Regions from separate parts of the Umezawaea sp. NPDC059074 genome, predicted to be linked through region 1. Evidence: riboswitches for the same ligand, from Rfam matches in the RefSeq annotation. Region 1 holds a riboswitch; each other region holds the start of a gene.
The links. A riboswitch is a leader RNA that binds a small molecule or an ion and turns the genes downstream of it on or off. The one in region 1 is predicted to bind cobalamin.
Positions count from the first base shown of each region.

Region 1 (4,544 bases):
GACCTGCTGGCGCTGACGTGGGACATCCGCACCTTCCACGGGCCCGCGCTGGTCGAGGAGGCGTTGCGGGCGGCGTACGAGCCGAGCGGGTTCACCGATCCCGTGCTGGAGGACGGGGATCCGGTCGTGGGGGCGATCGGCGAGCGGACCGGCGTGGTCGAGGCGTTCTTCGGCTTCCGGACCGCTTTGGGGCGGGGCAGGGGTTTTGTCCGGCTCGTGCAGGACGGGGGTGCGGTGCGCGCCTTCACGTTCCTGACCACGTTGCAGGAGCTGGACGGGTACCCGGAGAAGACCGGACGCCGTCGGCCGAGGGAGAACCGGCACGAGGGCCGGGAGAACTGGCTGGACCGCCGGATCGCGACGGCGGAGTTCGCGGACGCGGACCCGGAGGTCCTGGTGGTCGGCGCGGGGCAGGCCGGGTTCACGCTCGCCGCGCGGCTCGGGCAGCTGGACGTGCCCACCCTCGTGGTCGACAAGATGCAGCGGATCGGCGACAACTGGCGCGGCCGCTACCACTCCCTGACGCTGCACAACGAGATCTGCGTCAACCACATGCCGTACCTGCCGTTCCCGGACACCTGGCCGGTGTACATCCCGAAGGACATGCTCGCGGACTGGTTCGAGTCCTACGCCAAGGCGCTGGAGCTGAACGTGTGGACCGGCACCGAGTTCCTCGACGGGCGGTTCGACGAGGACGACCGGCGCTGGACCGTCCGCCTGCGCCGCCCGGACGGCTCGATCCGGACGATGCGGCCCGGCCACGTCGTGCTGGCGACCGGTGTCAGCGGCATCCCCAACACCACCACGTTCGAGGGTATGGACGAGTTCCGGGGCCAGGTCGTGCACTCCAGCGGGCGCACCGAGGACCTCGACGTCGACGGCCGCACGGTCCTCGTCGTCGGCGCGGGCAACAGCGCCCACGACATCGCGCAGGACCTGTGCCAGCGCGGCGCGGACGTGACGATGCTCCAGCGCTCGTCGACGACGGTCGTGAGCCTGGAACCGAGCGCCGCGCGGGTGTTCACGCTCTACAGCGAGGCCGACGGCGTGCGGCCGCTGGAGGACACCGACCTGCGCAGCGCGTCCGTGCCCAACATGCTGCTGCGCGAGCTGCACGGCCCGTTGAGCAAGGTGATGGCCGAGGACGACAAGGAACTCCTGGACGGTCTGCGGGCCGCCGGGTTCGCGCTGGACAACGGCGAGGACGACACCGGCTTCTACCTCAAGCTGATCCGGTACTTCGGCGGCTACTACATCAACGTCGGCGCGTCGGACCTGATCATCGAGGGCCGGATCAAGCTCAAGCAGGGCAAGGGGATCGACCACTTCACCGCCGACGAGGTCGTGCTCGCCGACGGCAGCGCGGTCAAGGCGGACCTGGTCGTGCTCGCCACCGGGTACAAGCCGATGCAGGAGGGCGTGCGGGCGCTGTTCGGCGACGACGTCGCCGACCGGGTCGGCCCCGTCTGGGGGCCGGGGCCGGACTGGGAGCAGCGCGGCATGTGGTCGAGGACCGGCCAGCCGAACTTCTACGTGCTCGGCGGCAGCTTCGCGATGTGCCGCATCTACTCGCGGTTCGTCGCCCTCCAGATCAAGGCCACCGTCGAGGGCATCGCCCCCGCCCCGTGGTCCACCACTTCGACAGGGAGCACGAGATGACCAGGGTGTGCCTCGTCAGCGGATCGGCACGGGGACTCGGCGCGGCCATCGCCGAGCGGATGGCGGAGGACGGCTACGCCGTCGTCGGCCTCGACGTGGGCTACCCGTCGTCGTGCGACCTCTCGACCCTGCCCGCGGCGGCGGCTCCTGGCGTGTACCCGGTCCACGGGGACGTGAGCGACCGCGCGGCGGTGCTGGCGCTGGTCGACGTGGTGACCGAGCGGTTCGGCGGCGTCCACGTGGTGGTCAACAACGCGGCGTGGATCCACTACGCGATGCTGCCGGACGTGGAGGAGGAGACGCTCGACCGGATGATCGCCATCGGCGTCAAGGGCATGGTCTGGCTCAGCCAGGGCGCGGCCAAGGCCATGGGGTCCGACGGCGGGTCGATCGTCAACATCACCTCGATCACCTCCACGACCGGGTTCCCGCGCGCCACGATGTACGGCGCGCTGAAGGGCGCGGCGGCCAGCATGACCCGCCAACTGGCCGTCGAACTGGCCCCGAACGGCATCCGCGTCAACTCCGTCGCCCCCGGTTTCATCCCCACGCCAGGCTCGCTGGCCATGGTCGACCCGGCGGGCGTCGACCGCCGCGAAAGCCGCACCCCGCTGCGCCTGGCCACGCCGCGGGACGTGGCGAACGCCGTGGCGTTCCTGGCGTCGGACCAGTCGAGCGCGATCACCGGCCAGTCCCTCGTCGTGGACGGGGGGATGACGATCTCGCTGTGAGCGGCGGTCAGGCGTCGGCGAACCGGAGCAGGCCGAGGCCGACGGCCGCCACGACCGCGGCCAGCGCCAGCAGCCACGGGGTGGCGCGGAGCCAGGCGGTGGCGCGTCGGGAGTCCACGAGGTCGGGGGCCGCGAAGCGGTGGGCCACGAGGAAGGCCAGGAGCGCGACGAGGATCGTCAGGCCCGAGCGGGCCAGTGCCGCGCCGAGCGTGCTTGCGTTGTCCACCTTGCTCCTCGTCCACGACCGGAGGCCGAGGACGGCAGCGCACGAGTGCGCGGCAGCCCACCCGAGAGGCTCCGGACCAGCGCACGCCGAACAGCGCGCGCACCGGTGGCAGGTCTTCGGACTCGCGGGCGTCGTGCTCGTGCCTACTGGCCGTCGCTTCCCGGACTCGCGTCTAGTGCTCTTGACGGCGGTCGTTCCCGCTCACCGCTGCGGGGCAGTCCCGGATTCCCACCGGGTTCCCTCTTGCCTCACCCGCTCCGAGGACCGGGTGAACCACCAGCACCGGGGATTTTAGCGGGCGGGAACCAACCGGCCGACGCGGACGACTACTGCGGCGAGTCCCGTCCGCTTCCCTGCAAGAGGTGCCGCATGTCCGCTCCCGTCGTCGAGGCCGACCGAACCGAGGAGGCGGCCGGTCCACCCCGGCTGTCGGTGGTGCCGCTGCTGCGCAGGCTGCACTTCTACGCCGGGGTGCTGGTGGGGCCGTTCCTGCTGGTGGCCGCCGCGTCGGGGCTGCTGTACGCGCTCGCGCCGCAGATCGACGACGTGCTCTACGGCGACGTCCTGACGGTGTCCTCGGCGCAGGGCGCGCCGCGTCCGCTGGCCGAGCAGGTCGGGGCGGCGCAGGAGGACCTGCCGGACGGGACCGTGACGAGCGTCCTGGTCTCCGACGACCCGATGGCCGCCACGCAGGTCGTGTTCGCCGCGCCGGGGCTGCCCGAGGACCACAGCCGGACCGTGTACGTGGACCCCTACACGGCACGGGTGCAGGGGCAGCTGACCACGTGGTTCGGGTCGACGCCCGCGACGACGTGGCTGGACGGGCTGCACCGGCACCTCAACCTGGGCGAGCCCGGTCGGCTGTACTCGGAGCTGGCGGCGAGCTGGCTGTGGGTGATCTCCCTGGCCGGGCTGGCGCTGTGGCTCGCCCGGCGGTGGACCGCGCGCCGGAAGGTCCGCGCCCTGCTGCTCCCGGAGGCGGGCGCGAAGGGCGTGCGCCGCACCCGGTCGTGGCACGCGAGCGTCGGCACGTGGGCGCTGCTCGGCGCGCTGTTCCTGTCGGCCACCGGCCTGACCTGGTCGACCTACGCGGGTGAGAACTTCAGCGCGGCCCTCACGGCGTTGAACGCGAAGGCCCCGGTGCTCGACACCGCGCTGCCGGGCGGGACGGCGGCGGCCGCTGACGAGCACGCCCAGCACAACGGCACGCAGGCCGCGACCGCCGCCGTGGACCCGGCGACCTTCGACAAGGTGCTCGCCACCGCCCGGCGGACCGGGTTCGACGGGCCTCTGGAGCTGGCCGCGCCCGCTGACGCCGCGAGCGCGTGGACGGCGTCGCAGACCGACAACACCTGGCCAGTCCGGTTGAACAAGATCGCGGTCGACCCCGCGAGCGACACCGTGACCGCCCGCGCCGACTTCGCCGACCGGCCGTTCCTGGCGAAGCTGTCGTCACTCGGCATCCAGGCGCACATGGGCAGGCTGTTCGGGATCGCCAACCAGGCCGTGCTGTTCCTGCTGGCCGCCGCGATCCTGACGCTGATCGTGCTCGGCTACCGGATGTGGTGGCGGCGCAACCCGACCCGCGCCGCGTTCGGCGGCCCGCCGAAGCGGGGCACGTGGGAGCGGCTCCCGCTGTGGGTCGTGATCCCGGCCCCGCTGGTGCTGATCGCGATCGGCTGGGCGATCCCGCTGCTGGGGATCAGCCTGGTCGCGTTCCTCGTGCTGGACGCGGTGCTGGGCGTGGTCCGCGCGCGGCGGGCCACGCCCAGCCGCTGATCACGGCACCTCCACCAGGGGCAGCAGTCTCGCGAGGTCCTCGTCGCCGAGCGATCCGGCGGCGACGCCCGCCGCGACGGCCTGGTGCACCCGGCGCAGCACGGCCTCGTTGAGCGGGGCCGTGCCGCCGTGCAGCCGGGCGAGCAGCA
Region 1 is NZ_JBHYHC010000154.1:1,179-5,722, reverse strand. It holds gene ACFWW9_RS40040 (FAD-dependent oxidoreductase) at 1-1,659, shown strand, start outside; gene ACFWW9_RS40035 (SDR family NAD(P)-dependent oxidoreductase) at 1,656-2,390, shown strand; gene ACFWW9_RS40030 (hypothetical protein) at 2,398-2,616, opposite strand; cobalamin riboswitch at 2,706-2,909, opposite strand; gene ACFWW9_RS40025 (PepSY-associated TM helix domain-containing protein) at 2,986-4,395, shown strand; gene ACFWW9_RS40020 (ketopantoate reductase family protein) at 4,396-4,544, opposite strand, start outside.

Region 2 (4,544 bases), on a different contig from region 1:
CCGAACGCCGAAGGTCGCGCCGTGCTCGCGCAACTCGTCGTGCCGGTCGAAGACGTCCCGAACCGCGGCCGTCAACCGCCGTTCGCCCAGACCCGCACGGACCTGCACTGTCATGGACTCGAACACGGTTCACCCTTGCGCGGAGAAGTTTGAGTAAGGCTAGCCTAACTCATGTCTTGGGCGCGTCCACGAAGTGGACCTCGAACCCCAGCGCTCCGCACAGCCCGACGAGCATCTTCTGCGTGTTCTCGGTGGCCTTGGCCTCCAGGTTCGACTCCTTGGCCGCGTCGGAGATCTTCTGCTCCGCCGCGACGTAGAACTGCTGCTGGTCGGCGGTCTGCACGACGCTGTTCAGCCGGTCGAACAGCCCGCGCTCCTGCGCGAACACGTAGCTGCGCTCGTGGTTGATGTTCGGCTTGTCCAGCCGCGGCTTCGGCAGCGCGATGTCGACGGTCTTCTTCTCCTGCGACACCACCATCGCGTTCTCCGCGAGCCCGCCGAAGTCGACGTAGGCGTTGACGGACCCGGCGGAGACGAACAGGGTCCGCGACCCGGCCAGGACGTCCGGGACGAACCGCACGTCCTTCTCGATGTCGATCACGACCTGGTAGTCGCCGGAGGCGGCGTGGTACTGGCTCAGGTCGCGGATCGACCGCAGCAGCGCGGGCTGGCTGCGGTCGACCGTGTCGGTGCCGAACGGGTTGAGCTTGGGCAGCACGCCCACGATCTGGAGCGCGGCGGCGGCCACGACGACCAGGCACACCGCCACGACCCCGCGGAAGAGCCACCGCGAACCGGACCGCCAGGGAAGTCTCATACCCGGACGGGTACCCGGTCCGCACCCCCGTCAGACGGGGCCGAACGGACGCATCAGTAGTTGTCGCCGCCGAAGAAGATCTCCTCGATCTGGTCGGCGGTGCCCGCGAGCAGCGACAGCGGCTCGACGAACTCGTGGATGTCCAGCGTCTCCAACGGCAGCGAGTGCCGCAGCACCACGTGCTCCCCCATGATCGCCGCGCCGGACGCGATCGAGGACCGGCCGACCTCCTCCAGCAGCGCGCGCAGGTCGCACTTGGCGGCCAGGCCCACGGGGGAGGCGATCTGCACCCACTCGTGCTTCGCGTCCAGCACCTCGCGCACCAGGATGACGACCTGGGTGCGCTCGTCCTCCTCGTCCAGGTGCTCGAAGCCGTACAGGATCCGCATCTCGTCGGAGTCCTCCGAGATCACGTCGTACTGGTCGCGGACGTACGCCGCGAGGTCTCCCCACGTTGCCATGCCCCGAGTTTAGGGCGGTTCGCCGCTCCCAGGGCCCACAACCCGGCGACCAGGACGGCGATCACCTCCGTGAACACCAGGATCCGCTCGACGTACCCGATCGGGAACACCCGCCACCACGCGGTGCCACCGGAGGCGTGCACGAGAACGGCGTACAGCAGGGGCGAGAACGCCAGCACGGACAGGACGCCGAACCCCAGCGTCCACCGGGCGTGGCCGCCCCACGTCGGGTCCCGCAGCCACGGGCGGGCCAGCGCGATCATCGCGATCGGCAGGCTCACGAACGCGAGCAGGCTCGCCGCCCGGTGGATGCCGCCGCTCGCCGACGTCGACGGCAGCGACCAGTCCTGCTTCGGGAACGCCACCACGAGCGCCAAACCCAACGACCACAACGAAAGCGCGACGGCGCCGGTGGAGAACCAGCGGGTGACACCGCGGCGCACGAGCACGGCGGCGATCACCAGCGACCCGGCGGCGAGCAGCGACACGGCCACCTCGAAGACCCACGCGTTCGCGCCGAGGCCGTACTGGCTGATCGTGCGGCGCAGCTCGGCGGGGGCCTCCAGCGCGTTGCGCAGGTCCAGCGCGCCGATCATCGCGACGGTCGTCAGGACGGCGGTCAGGCCCGCCACGGCGACCACGCGGGGAAGGGCGCTCGGTCTCGTCAGCTCTGCGGTCGTCACGACCGGCAAAACGCCCGGACCGGACACGGGGTTCCGTGATTCAGCAAACCATCAGGAACGCCTGGCCAGCCGGAAGACCACGACGGCGGCCACGGCGAGCGCTCCGGTGAGCCACGGGACGGCCGGGCCGACGGCCAGGGACCCCACCGCGAGCGCCCCGGCGGCGGTGGCCGCGACACGCGGGGCCGAGGGTTCCCCGTCACCCATTCGTCGCACTCCCCCCGCCGGTCACCCTGCACTTTCACCTTATCGCATGACCTGGGCAACAAAGACCATCTTGGGCTGCGCGGCGAACCCCACCCCCACATGTAGTATCCAACGCGCTGATGGTTCACCTCCGGTCCACCCGGTGGTGAGGCAAGAGGGAATCCGGTGCGAATCCGGAGCTGCCCCGCAGCGGTGAGCGGGAACGACCGCCGTCATGAAGCACTGGACGCGAGTCCGGGAAGCGACGGCCAGTAGGTCCGCCGGCGAGAGCCGGAGTGCCCGCGAGTCCGAAGACCTGCCACCAGCGTGCACGCGACCGCGTGCACTACCCCGGTGCCCCGAGGGAGGGCGCGCGCGGACGGCTCACGGCGCCTCCTGCCGTGCTGCCTGCGCGTAGCTCCCCCGCGGTTCTCCGGGTGTCCACCGAGCTCGCGAGGAGAGAGCCGTGATGTCGCACTCCAGCCCGGACGGCTGACTCTCCGCGCACCCCCGAGTTTCCGACCGTCGAGCGCTGCTCGCCGGGCGATGCCACCTGCCCGAACACCACCCGCGGAGAGTCATGTCCCCCACCGAAACACCCGTTCAAGTCCCGGTGATCAGCCGCGACGGCACGGTGTCGCCGTTCGACGCGACCAAGATCGCCACCGCCGTGGCCAAGGCCTTCCACGCCGTCGAGGGCGCCGAGGCCGCCGGGTCGCAGCGGGTGCGCGAGCTGGTCGCGGACCTGACCCGGCAGGTCGAGGAGAAGCTGCGCAGGCAGGCCGGGCCGGATCGCGGGGTGCACATCGAGCAGATCCAGGACCAGGTCGAGCTGGTGCTGATGCGCGACGGCCACCACAAGGTCGCCCGCGCGTACGTGCTGTACCGCGAGGAGCACGCCAAGGCCCGGACCGCCGAGCAGCCCGCCGCCGAGGTCCGGCCCGCGCTGACCGTGAGGTTCCCGGACGGCCGGGTCGAGCCGCTGGACTTCGACCGGCTCGCGCTGGTGATCTCCGAGGCGTGCGCCGGGCTGCCCGCGACGTCCGCGGAGACCGTGCTGGCCGAGACGCGGCGCAACCTGTACGACGGCATCAGCCGCGCCGAGCTGGCCGTGGCGCCGGTGATGTCCGCGCGCACGATGGTCGAGATCGACCCGGACTACTCGCTGGTCAGCGCCCGGCTGCTGCTGGACAAGCTGCGCCGCGAGGCGCTGTCGTTCCTGGCCGGCAAGGACGACGAGGCCAACCACGCGGAGATGTCCGTGCGGTACCCGGAGTACTTCGCGTCCTTCGTGCGGCGGGGCGTCGAGCTGGGGCAGCTCGACCCGCTGCTGGAGGAGTTCGACCTGGCCCGGCTCGGCGCGGCGCTGCTGCCCGACCGCGACCTGGCGTTCCAGTTCCTCGGCATGCAGGTCCTGTACGACCGGTACTTCCTGCACAGCGACGAGAACCGCTACGAGCTGCCGCAGGCGTTCTTCATGCGCGTGGCCATGGGCTTGGCGCTGCGCGAGGACGACCGCGAGGCGCGGGCGATCGAGTTCTACGAGCTGCTGTCGTCGTTCGACTTCATGTGCTCCACGCCCACGCTGTTCAACGCCGGGACCACGCGCCCGCAGCTCTCGTCGTGCTTCCTCACGACGGTGGACGACGACCTCCAGGGCATCTTCCACGGGATCAGCAACAACGCGCTGCTGTCGAAGTTCGCGGGCGGCCTGGGCAACGACTGGACGCCGGTCCGCGGCATCGGCGCGCACATCAAGGGCACCAACGGCAAGTCGCAGGGCGTCGTGCCGTTCCTGAAGATCGCCAACGACACGGCCGTCGCGGTGAACCAGGGCGGCAAGCGCAAGGGCGCGGTGTGCGCGTACCTGGAGACGTGGCACATCGACGTCGAGGAGTTCCTCGACCTGCGCAAGAACACCGGCGACGAGCGCCGCCGCACGCACGACATGAACACGGCGAACTGGGTGCCGGACGAGTTCATGCGCCGGGTCCGCTCGGGCGGCGACTGGACGCTGTTCTCCCCCGACGAGGTGCCGGACCTGCACGACCTGTTCGGCGACGCGTTCGCCGCGCGCTACCGCGAGTACGAGGCGGCGGCGGACCGCGGCGAGGTCAAGGTGTTCCGGCGGCTCAAGGCCGCGGACATGTGGCGGCGGATGCTGACCATGCTGTTCGAGACCGGGCACCCGTGGATCACCTTCAAGGACCCGTGCAACCTGCGCTCGCCGCAGCAGCACTCCGGCGTCGTGCACTCGTCCAACCTGTGCACCGAGATCACGCTGAACACGAACCTCGACGAGGTCGCGGTGTGCAACCTCGGGTCGGTCAACCTGGCCCAGCACACCGGTCCCGACGGGATCGACAGCGCGCGGCTGGAGAAGACCGTGCGGACCGC
Region 2 is NZ_JBHYHC010000069.1:29,996-34,539, reverse strand. It holds gene ACFWW9_RS27790 (hypothetical protein) at 1-114, opposite strand, end outside; gene ACFWW9_RS27785 (DUF4230 domain-containing protein) at 170-817, opposite strand; gene ACFWW9_RS27780 (hypothetical protein) at 871-1,278, opposite strand; gene ACFWW9_RS27775 (DUF998 domain-containing protein) at 1,227-1,961, opposite strand; gene ACFWW9_RS27770 (hypothetical protein) at 2,013-2,168, opposite strand; cobalamin riboswitch at 2,272-2,486, shown strand; gene ACFWW9_RS27765 (ribonucleoside-diphosphate reductase subunit alpha) at 2,728-4,544, shown strand, end outside.
Region 2: linked by a shared signal. The riboswitch ahead of ACFWW9_RS27765 (ribonucleoside-diphosphate reductase subunit alpha) and the one ahead of ACFWW9_RS40030 (hypothetical protein) in region 1 are both predicted to bind cobalamin.

Region 3 (4,544 bases), on a different contig from region 1:
CCGGTGCAGTTCGGGCCGAGCCAGATCTTGATGGTGCCGTCGGCCTCCAGCGAGGACGCGGGCGACTTGCGGCCGAGGTCGACGCAGTCGTTGCCGCCGAGGGCCTGCGCGGCGCTGGTGTCCGGGAGGTTCTTGTCCTCGACGAGGCGGACCGACGTGCCGGTGAGCGTCACCTGGCCGCCCTTGACGCTGTCGACCTGCTCGACGCCGTCGGGCTGGTCGGTGGGCGCGGCGGCGTCCTGCGAGCCGCAGGCGGAGAGGAACGCGGCGCCCGCGGCGACGAAGGCGGCCAGAACCAGAACAGGTTTGCGGTACAAGGGGATTCTCCGATTTCGCGAGTGGTGCTTCCGTGTCGCTCGAACAACGTCAACACGGGAGCGGGTCGCGAACGGTTCAGCGGAACTTCCCCGGCGATCTCAACTGGAGGCCCGACGTTCGGGGCGCGAAGGCGTTGTGCGGCAAGGAGGTCTTGGCACAAGTGCGCCACTCCACTGTGGACCCCGAGGGGACGGTGGGCGTCGCCGTCCCCTCGGAGCGGATCAGCCCCGCGCGCGGTGCGCGGCGGCCACGAGGTGCCGCAGCGCCGGTTCCACCTCGGCGTAGCCGCGGGTCTTGAGGCCGCAGTCCGGGTTCACCCACAGGCGCTCGCCGGGCACGGCGTCCAGCGCGGCGCGCAGCAGGTCGACCACCTCGTCCTCGGTCGGCACGTTCGGCGAGTGGATGTCGTACACGCCAGGCCCGACCGCGCGGCTGAACCCGATGGCCTTCAGGTCGTCGAGCACCTCCATGCGGGACCGGGCGGCCTCGATGGTGGTCACGTCCGCGTCCAGCCCGTCGATGGCGTCGATGACGTCGCCGAACTCCGAGTAGCACAGGTGGGTGTGCACCTGGGTGGACGTGGCCGCGCCCGCCGTGGCCAGCCGGAACGAGCCGACGGCCCAGTCCAGGTAGGCCTCGCGGTGCTCCGCCCGCAGCGGCAGCAGTTCCCGCAGGGCGGGCTCGTCGACCTGCACGACGCCGATGCCCGCGGCCTCCAGGTCGCGGATCTCGTCGCGCAGCGCCAGCGCGACCTGCTCGGCGGTGTCGCCGAGCGGCTGGTCGTCGCGGACGAACGACCAGGCCAGGATGGTCACGGGGCCGGTGAGCATCCCCTTGACCGGCTTGGCCGTCAACGACTGCGCGTACGACGTCCACGCCACGGTGATCGGCTCCGGGCGGGACACGTCGCCGTGGATGATCGGCGGTCGCACGCAGCGCGACCCGTAGGACTGCACCCAGCCGAGTCGGGTCGACGCGAAGCCGTCCAGGTGCTCGGCGAAGTACTGCACCATGTCGTTGCGCTCGGGTTCGCCGTGCACCAGCACGTCCAGCCCGATCTCCTCCTGCAACCGGACGACCCGCTCGATCTCGGCGCGCATCCGCTCCGCGTACCCGGCCTCGTCCAGGGTGCCGTCGCGGAGGTCCGCCCTGGCACGGCGGACGTCGCCGGTCTGCGGGAACGAACCGATGGTCGTGGTGGCGAGCGGCGGCAGCGCGAGCCGGGCCCGCTGCACCTCGGCGCGCTCGGCGTAGGGGGCGCGGGTGCGGTGCTCGGGGCGCAGCGCGTCGATCCGGGCGCGGACCCGGCCGTCGAACGACGGGGCGCCCGCGGCGGCGTGGCTGATCCCGGTGTCGTTGTCGCGCAACGCCTTGCCGATCAGCACGACCTCCGCGACCTTCTGCCGGGCGAACGCCAGCCTGGCCACGACGGCCGGGTCCAGGTCCGTCTCGGCGTCCAGGTCGTACGGCACGTGCAGCAGCGAGCACGACGTCGACACGGCGAGCGAGCCGACCGACCCGAGCAGCGTCGCGGCCTTCGCCAGCGCGGCGGTGAGGTCCGTGCGCCACACGTTGCGGCCGTCCACGACCCCGGCGACCAGCGTCTTGTCCCGCAGCCCCGGCAGGCCCGCGATCCGGTTCACCGCGGCGGGCGCGGTGACCAGGTCGACCGCAACGGCCTCGACCGGGGTCTCCACGAGCACCGGCAGCGCCTCGCCGAGGTCGCCGAAGTAGCCCGCGACCAGGATCGCGGGCCGGGCGGTCGCCTCGCCGAGGCGGGTGTACGCGCGGCGCAGCGCGGCCAGTTCGGCCTCGGTGCGGTCCGCCGCGAACGCGGGCTCGTCGAGCTGCACCCACTCCGCGCCCGCGTCGGCCAGCGCCGCCAGCAGCTCGACGTACCGGTCGACCAGCCCGTCCAGCAGGTCCAGCGGCGTGAAGCCCTCTGGCGCGTCCGCCGAGGCCTTGGCCAGCAGCAGGAACGTCACCGGGCCGACGAGCACCGGCCGGGTCGGGACGCCGAGGTCGAGCGCCTCGCGGAACTCGGCGACAGGCTTGTCCCCGACCAGCGCGAACCGGGTCGACGGGTCCAGTTCCGGCACCAGGTAGTGGTAGTTGGTGTCGAACCACTTGGTCAGCTCCAGCGGCGGCACGCTGTCCCGCCCGCGGGCCGCGGCGAAGTAGGTGTCCACCGGGGACAGGCCTAGGTCGCAGAACCGCCGGGGCACGGCGTCGAACAGCACGGCCGTGTCGAGCACGTGGTCGTAGTAGGAGAACGTGTTGCCGGGCACGGAGTCGAGGCCGGCGGCGGCCAGCTCCCGCCACGTGTCCGCGCGCAGCTCGCGGGCGACCGCGGCCAGGACGTCCGCGTCGGCGCGGCCCGCCCAGTACGCCTCCACCGCGCGCTTGAGCTCGCGGCGCGGGCCGATCCTGGGGAAGCCCAGCACGGTGGTCCCGATTTCGGGGGTGTTCACAGCTCTCTCCTCGCGAGCGTGCCGACGAGACCGGGCCGTCGTGGGGGCACGCGAGAAGGGGCGGCGCGTGGCGCCACCCGTGTCCGCGCGGACCTTCCCACGAGGTCCCGGACTCCACGCGCACCGGTGGTGCGCGTGCCGGTGGCAGGTCTTCGGACTCGCGGGCACCCACCGGAGGACCGGTGGACCTACTGGCCGTCGCTTCCCAGGCCCGTCGGGCCCAGTGCTCTCGTGACGGCGGTCGTTCCCGCTCACCGCTGCGGGGCAGTCCCGGATTCCCACCGGGTTCCCTCTTGCCTCGCCGCGCCCCGAGGGGATCGGCGAACCACCAGCGGGCCGAGCCTAGCCGAGTCCCGACAGGCGGTCGGAGGTCGTCCGGATGGTGGGAGCCGGGTGGTTGCCAACGCAATGACCAGGGCCGGAGGGTGCGAAAGTGCAGTGCCGGGAGTACGGGTGACCACAGATCCCCGGTTTCCCGGCCGTCGGCGGAGCGCGGTGGTCTACTCGGGGGAAGACCACGTCCACGAGGAAGGCGTACGGCCATGATCTGCTGGGACCGGGTCGGCGACCACCTCGTGCTGGGCTTCTTCGACCAGGCCGAGGTCGACCGGCTGCGAGGCTACCTCGTCGGGCTGCGCGAGGTCCTCGACGCCAGGTTCGCCGAGTACACGACGGACTGCCCGCCCGGCAAGAAGCTCGGCGTGGCCTACCCGTTGGCCGAGACCGGCGACCGACGGCTGCGGGCGATCCTGCGCCGCCGCGTCGGCGAGGTCGGGCCGTGGCGGGAGCCGGAGGTGTTCCGGCCGCTGCACAAGGCGATCACGCGGGTCCTCGCGACGCTGCCCGACAAGGGCGGACTGGTCCAGCTGCACTCGATCGACTGCGCGGGCGCGTGGTCGCGGTCGTTGACCGACCTGCGGGTCGCGATGGCGGCCTCCGCCAGGGAGGCCGAGCCGGTGCTGGCCAGCCGCACCCGGTTCACCACCCGCTGGCTGAAGTCCGTGGTGCGCACGCTCGACGCCACGGCGACCAAGGAGGTCCAGCCGGTGCCGCAGGACCTGGTCGACAGCATCAACCAGGTCCGCACGTACTGGATCTGAAACGCCGAGGAGGCCCCGTTCCCGAGGCCCCTCCTTGAGCAGCAGGACACCTGCTGCGTGACTGCCTGGCGGCGCGTGCCTGCTGTTGAGAGGCCGGCTTTACTTGGGGGATTTGAGCCTTAAAATTTGTCGGGCTGCGGCTTCTGAACCTGCCGTTTTGGCCCGACAAAGGCTCAAATCTAGGGGCCCCAAGTCAAGCCGGCCGTCGCCAAACCTCTTCCGACGATGCCGTAGGCCAAGATCACCCGAGGAACACCGACGAGACTGCGTTGTCGAAGCCGACCGTCGACAGGTCCGCGATGTCCTTGTCCACGACCAGGGACTTGCCCTTGCAGTCCTTTTCGGACCAGAGCTTCACCTTGCCCTTGACCTTGACCGAGGACGCGGCCTTCGGGGAGGAGGCGTTGCGGCAGTCCAGACCGGACAGGCTCTCCCGGTTGCCGTCGACGAAGTCCTTCTTGTCGAACAGGTTCGCGGTGTTGTCGCTGCCGTCGCGGGTCACCGGCGTGCCCGCGGTCGCCTTGCCGCCGTCCGGGCGCAGCCCGAACCAGGTGCCGCCCACGCCCTGGCCGTTCGCGTCGCCGATCTGCGTGTCCTTGCTGTAGAAGTACGCGGGCCAGCCCTCGACCGTCAGCTGACGGGTGCCGTCGGCGCG
Region 3 is NZ_JBHYHC010000002.1:194,198-198,741, reverse strand. It holds gene ACFWW9_RS01700 (hypothetical protein) at 1-317, opposite strand, end outside; gene metE (5-methyltetrahydropteroyltriglutamate--homocysteine S-methyltransferase) at 540-2,789, opposite strand; cobalamin riboswitch at 2,915-3,134, opposite strand; gene ACFWW9_RS01690 (hypothetical protein) at 3,332-3,889, shown strand; gene ACFWW9_RS01685 (hypothetical protein) at 4,131-4,544, opposite strand, start outside.
Region 3: linked by a shared signal. The riboswitch ahead of metE (5-methyltetrahydropteroyltriglutamate--homocysteine S-methyltransferase) and the one ahead of ACFWW9_RS40030 (hypothetical protein) in region 1 are both predicted to bind cobalamin.

Region 4 (4,544 bases), on a different contig from region 1:
TGGAGGGCGAGGTCGTGCTGCGCACGGTCGCCCGCCGGTTCCCCGACCTCCGGCTCGCCGCGATCGAGCCGCCGCCGATGCTCGGCCTGCTGTCGTTCCGCGCGCCGCTCAGCGTCCCGTCTAGCGCACCGCGGCCTTCGTCACGAGGTCGACGACAGCGGACTCGAACTCCTCGGGCTGCTCGAGGTGGCCGAAGTGGCCGCTGTCGGTGAGCGCGAGCGCCTGGGCGTGCGGGATGCCCGCGGTCAGCAGTTCCGCCCAGCGCGGGCCGCAGATGACGTCGTGCGCGCCCACCACCACGAGCGTCGGCACGGTGATCTCCGGCAGTTCCTCCCGCACGTCGAACGGTCGCGGTTCGACGCCGAGGTCCGGGGCGCGGTACGCCCGCAGCCCATCGCGCAGCGGGCGGAACTCCGCCTCCCGGCCGTAGAAGTCAGCGAAGTAGGAGGGCAGCAGGTCCTTGACCAGCTGGGTCTTGCCGTCGTCGTCCAGGTCGGAGCCGATGCGCGCGAACGCCGCGGCGACCTCGGGTGCCTGGTGGCGCTCGGCGAACCTGGTGACGTTGGCGACGGCGTCGGCCCAGAACTCCTCGCCGGTGACCGGCGACGTGTCGTACAGGACGATGCCCGACACCCGGTCGGCGTGCTCGAGGACGTGCCGCAGCACGACGAAACCGCCGTGGGAATGGCCCAGCAGAGCCACCTTCGGCACGCCGAGGTGCTCCACGACGGCGTGCAGGAACCGCGTGTAGGTGTCGAGGTGGTAGCCGGACGGGTCGGCCAGCCTGCCGGAGTCGCCGGTGCCGATGGGCTCCAGGTAGACCATCGTGAGGTGCTGTTCGAGCGCGGTCGACCTCAGGTACTGCCAGGCGATGCCGGGGCCGCCGGAGTGCGCGACGCACACGGGACCCGAGCCCGCCACGTGGTAGCGCTGGGCGATGCCCTCGACGGTGATCGTGTGCGTGCCGGGGGTGAGCGGGGTCGTGACTTCTTCGAATCGGTTCACGTGAGCACGATGCGGGGGAGGCCGAGAAGTTCGGTGCGAGGGCTGTGACGCCGCTCACGCCGGGTGGAACAGGCGCAGCCGGTGGTAGCGGCCGCCGCGGTGGGACATCATCCAGATCACGCCGGGCGGGCAGTGGTCCGGGTCGTCGGGCGGGTTGACCAGGTCCATCTCCCACAGCGTGAGGTCGCGGCTGACGAGCGCCGCCCCGAACCGCTGCCGGACGCCCGCCTCGAGGTCGCAGTTCATCCCGTCGATCATCGTCCCGACGCCGCCGCGCACAGCGCCCGCGAGCAGTTCCGCGTCCGGCGTCCACCGGTCCGCGACCACCTCGGCGAACGCCCCGCGCTCGGCGGCGGCCAGCGTGTCGAGCGCCTCCGCCTTGCTCCGCTCGGTCTTCTCGGCGATGTCGTCGTGCGTGAGGTCGGCGGTGGTGAGCAGGGCGTCGGCGAGGGACGTCCTGGCCGCGTTCAGCCTGCTCCGCACCGTCCCGACCGGCACCTCGCACGCAGCCGCGATCTGCTCGTACGAGGTCACGCCGCTGAAGTGCCGCAGCAGCACGGCCAGCCGCAGCGGTTCGGACAGCTCGCCGATCGCGTGCCACACCCAGTCCCGCAGCGCGCCCTCCTCGACGACCTGGTCCGGCGTCGGACCGAGCGCGGGCAGCGTCTCGGGGACCGCGACGGCCTGGGGAGCGCGCAGCCGCATCCGGCCCGCGTTGCGGGTGACCATCCGCAGCCACGGGCCCACGGCGGCGGGATCGCGCAGGTCGCCGATCCGGCTCACCGCCGTGAGCGACGCGTCCTGCACGGCGTCGTCGGCGTCCGGCCCGTAGCCCAGGACGCCCAGCGCGACCGCGCGCATCCCGGCCCGGTGCCGGGCCAGCAGCGTCCCCAACGCCGTCACCTCGCCGCTCTGGGCGGCGCGGACCAGTTCCGCGTCCGAGAGGACACCCGGCTCATCGCTCACGGGGCCGATTGTCCACCCCGCGCGGATGTGATCAGACTCGCCGAGGGGTTGGTAGGCGCGGAGCGGGATGCGACGATGCGAAAGCTGTAGGGGTGCGCGAGGAAGCCGGTGGGAATCCGGCACGGTCCCGCCACTGTGACCGGGTAGGAGAGATCCGGGAGTCAGGAACTCGACCCCCGAGTCACTTCTCCCGGACACGGGCGTGGACACCCGAGGAAGGACCTCCCCGCATGACCTCGCGCTTCCCCTTTTCCGCGGTCGTCGGTCACGACGACCTGCGACTGGCCCTGCTGTTGAACGCCGTGCACCCCGGTATCGGCGGTGTGCTGGTCAGGGGTGAGAAGGGCACCGCCAAGTCGACGGTCGTGCGAGCCCTCGCCGCCTTGCTGCCGGAACTGGCCGTCGTGCCGGGCTGCCGGTTCGGCTGCGACCCGCTGGTCGACACCGAGTGCCCGGACGGCCCGCACCTCGGCGACGCCGCCGAACGCCGTCCCGCCAAGCTGGTCGAGCTGCCCGTCGGCGCGACCGAGGACCGCCTGGTCGGCTCGCTGGACCTGGAGCGCGCCCTGACCGAGGGCGTCCGCGCCTACCAGCCGGGCCTGCTGGCGGCCGCGCACCGCGGCGTCCTCTACGTCGACGAGGTCAACCTGCTGCACGACCACCTCGTGGACCTGCTGCTGGACGCGGCCGCGATGGGCCGCGCGCACGTGGAGCGCGAGGGCGTGTCGATCTCGCACGCGGCGTCGTTCCTGCTGGTCGGGACGATGAACCCGGAGGAGGGTGAACTCCGCCCGCAGTTGCTGGACCGCTTCGGCCTCACGGTCGCCGTGCGCGCCTCGCGCGACGTGGCCACCCGGACCGAGGTCATCCGCCGCAGGCTGGCTTACGAGGCCGACCCCGAGGGCTTCGCCGCCCGCTGGGAGGCCGCGGACGCCGAGCTGGCCGACCGGATCGTGACCGCTCGCGCGGCGCTGCCGACCGTGGCGCTGCCGGACTCCGAGCTGCGCCGGATCGCGGGCGTGTGCGCGGCGTTCGAGGTGGACGGGATGCGCGCCGACCTGGTCGTGGCCCGCACGGCCGTGGCGCACGCGGCGTGGCGCGGCGCGGACGTCGTGGAGGAGGCCGACGTCGAGGCCGCCGTCCGGCTCGCGCTGCCGCACCGCAAGCGCCGCGACCCGTTCGACGAGCCGGGTCTGGAGGAGGAGCAGCTCGCCGATGCCATGCAGCAGGCGGCCGAGCACGCCGACAACGAGCCCGAGCCGGACGGGCCTCCCGACGGTCCCGACGACGGCGGTCAGCCCGCGCCCGAGGGCTCCGAGCAGCCGCAACAGCAGCCGCAGCAGGGTGGGTCGGGGTCGTCGGACAAGCCCCCGGCCGCGCCCGCTCCGGCGTTCCGCGCCCGGCTGCTCCAGGTGCCCGGTGTCGGCGAGGGCGCGCCCGGCAGGCGGTCACGGGCCCGCGCCCGCACCGGCCAGGTCGTCCGTTCGTCCACTGTGGACGGTGCTGGGCTGCACCTGGTCGGCACGCTGGCCGCCGCCGCGCCGCACCAGAACTCCCGCGGCCGCACCGGTCCCGGCCTGCTGCTCAAGGCCGGTGACGTGCGGCTGTCGGTCCGCGAGGGCAAGGAGGGCAACCTCGTCCTCTTCGTCGTGGACGCCTCCGGCTCGATGGCCGCCCGGCAGCGGATGTCCGCCGTCAGCGGCGCGGTGATCTCCCTGCTCCGCGACGCCTACCAGCGCCGCGACAAGGTCGGCGTGGTCACGTTCCGCGGCTCGTCCGCCGAGGTCGCGCTGCCGCCCACCACGTCGGTCGACGCGGCCGCGGCCCGGCTGCGCCGGATGCGCACCGGCGGCCGGACCCCGTTGGCGGACGGCCTGCTCAAGGCCCGCAGGCTCCTGGAGATCGAACGGCTCCGCGACCCCCGCCGTCGTCCGCTGCTGGTGCTGCTCACCGACGGCCGCGCCACCTCGACCGGCGCGGGCGGGGACCCGATGCGGGACGCGCTGCGCGCCGCGGGCCTGCTGGCCGCCGACGGCACCGCGTCCGTCGTCGTCGACTGCGAGCACGGCCCGATCCGGCTCGGCCTGGCCGCCAAGGTCGCCGTCGCGCTCGACGGGGCCTGCCTGCGCCTGGAAGAACTGTCCGCCGACCAGGTCGCGGGCGTCGTCCGCGCGGCCCGCGCCGCCTAGGAGACCCCGGTGCCCCAAGGACAACCCGCGTCGGTCCCGAAGGACGGCCTGACCACCCGGCAGCGGCGCAACCGGCCGCTGCTGATGGTCCACACCGGCGAGATGAAGGGGAAGTCGACCTCGGCGTTCGGGCTCGCCCTGCGCGGCTGGAACCAGGGCTGGTCGATCGGTGTGTTCCAGTTCGTGAAGTCGGCGAAGTGGAAGGTCGGCGAGGAGGAGGCGTTCAAGGCGCTCGGCCGCGTGCACGACGAGACTGGCGCGGGAGGGCCGGTCGAGTGGCACAAGATGGGCGAGGGCTGGTCCTGGACCCGCAAGCAGGGAACGGAGCAGGACCACGCCACCGCGGCGCTGGAGGGCTGGCGGGAGATCTCCCGGCGGATCGCC
Region 4 is NZ_JBHYHC010000006.1:148,703-153,246, forward strand. It holds gene ACFWW9_RS05105 (cytochrome P450) at 1-212, shown strand, start outside; gene ACFWW9_RS05110 (alpha/beta fold hydrolase) at 121-1,005, opposite strand; gene ACFWW9_RS05115 (RNA polymerase sigma factor) at 1,060-1,971, opposite strand; cobalamin riboswitch at 2,020-2,163, shown strand; gene ACFWW9_RS05120 (putative cobaltochelatase) at 2,202-4,160, shown strand; gene cobO (cob(I)yrinic acid a,c-diamide adenosyltransferase) at 4,170-4,544, shown strand, end outside.
Region 4: linked by a shared signal. The riboswitch ahead of ACFWW9_RS05120 (putative cobaltochelatase) and the one ahead of ACFWW9_RS40030 (hypothetical protein) in region 1 are both predicted to bind cobalamin.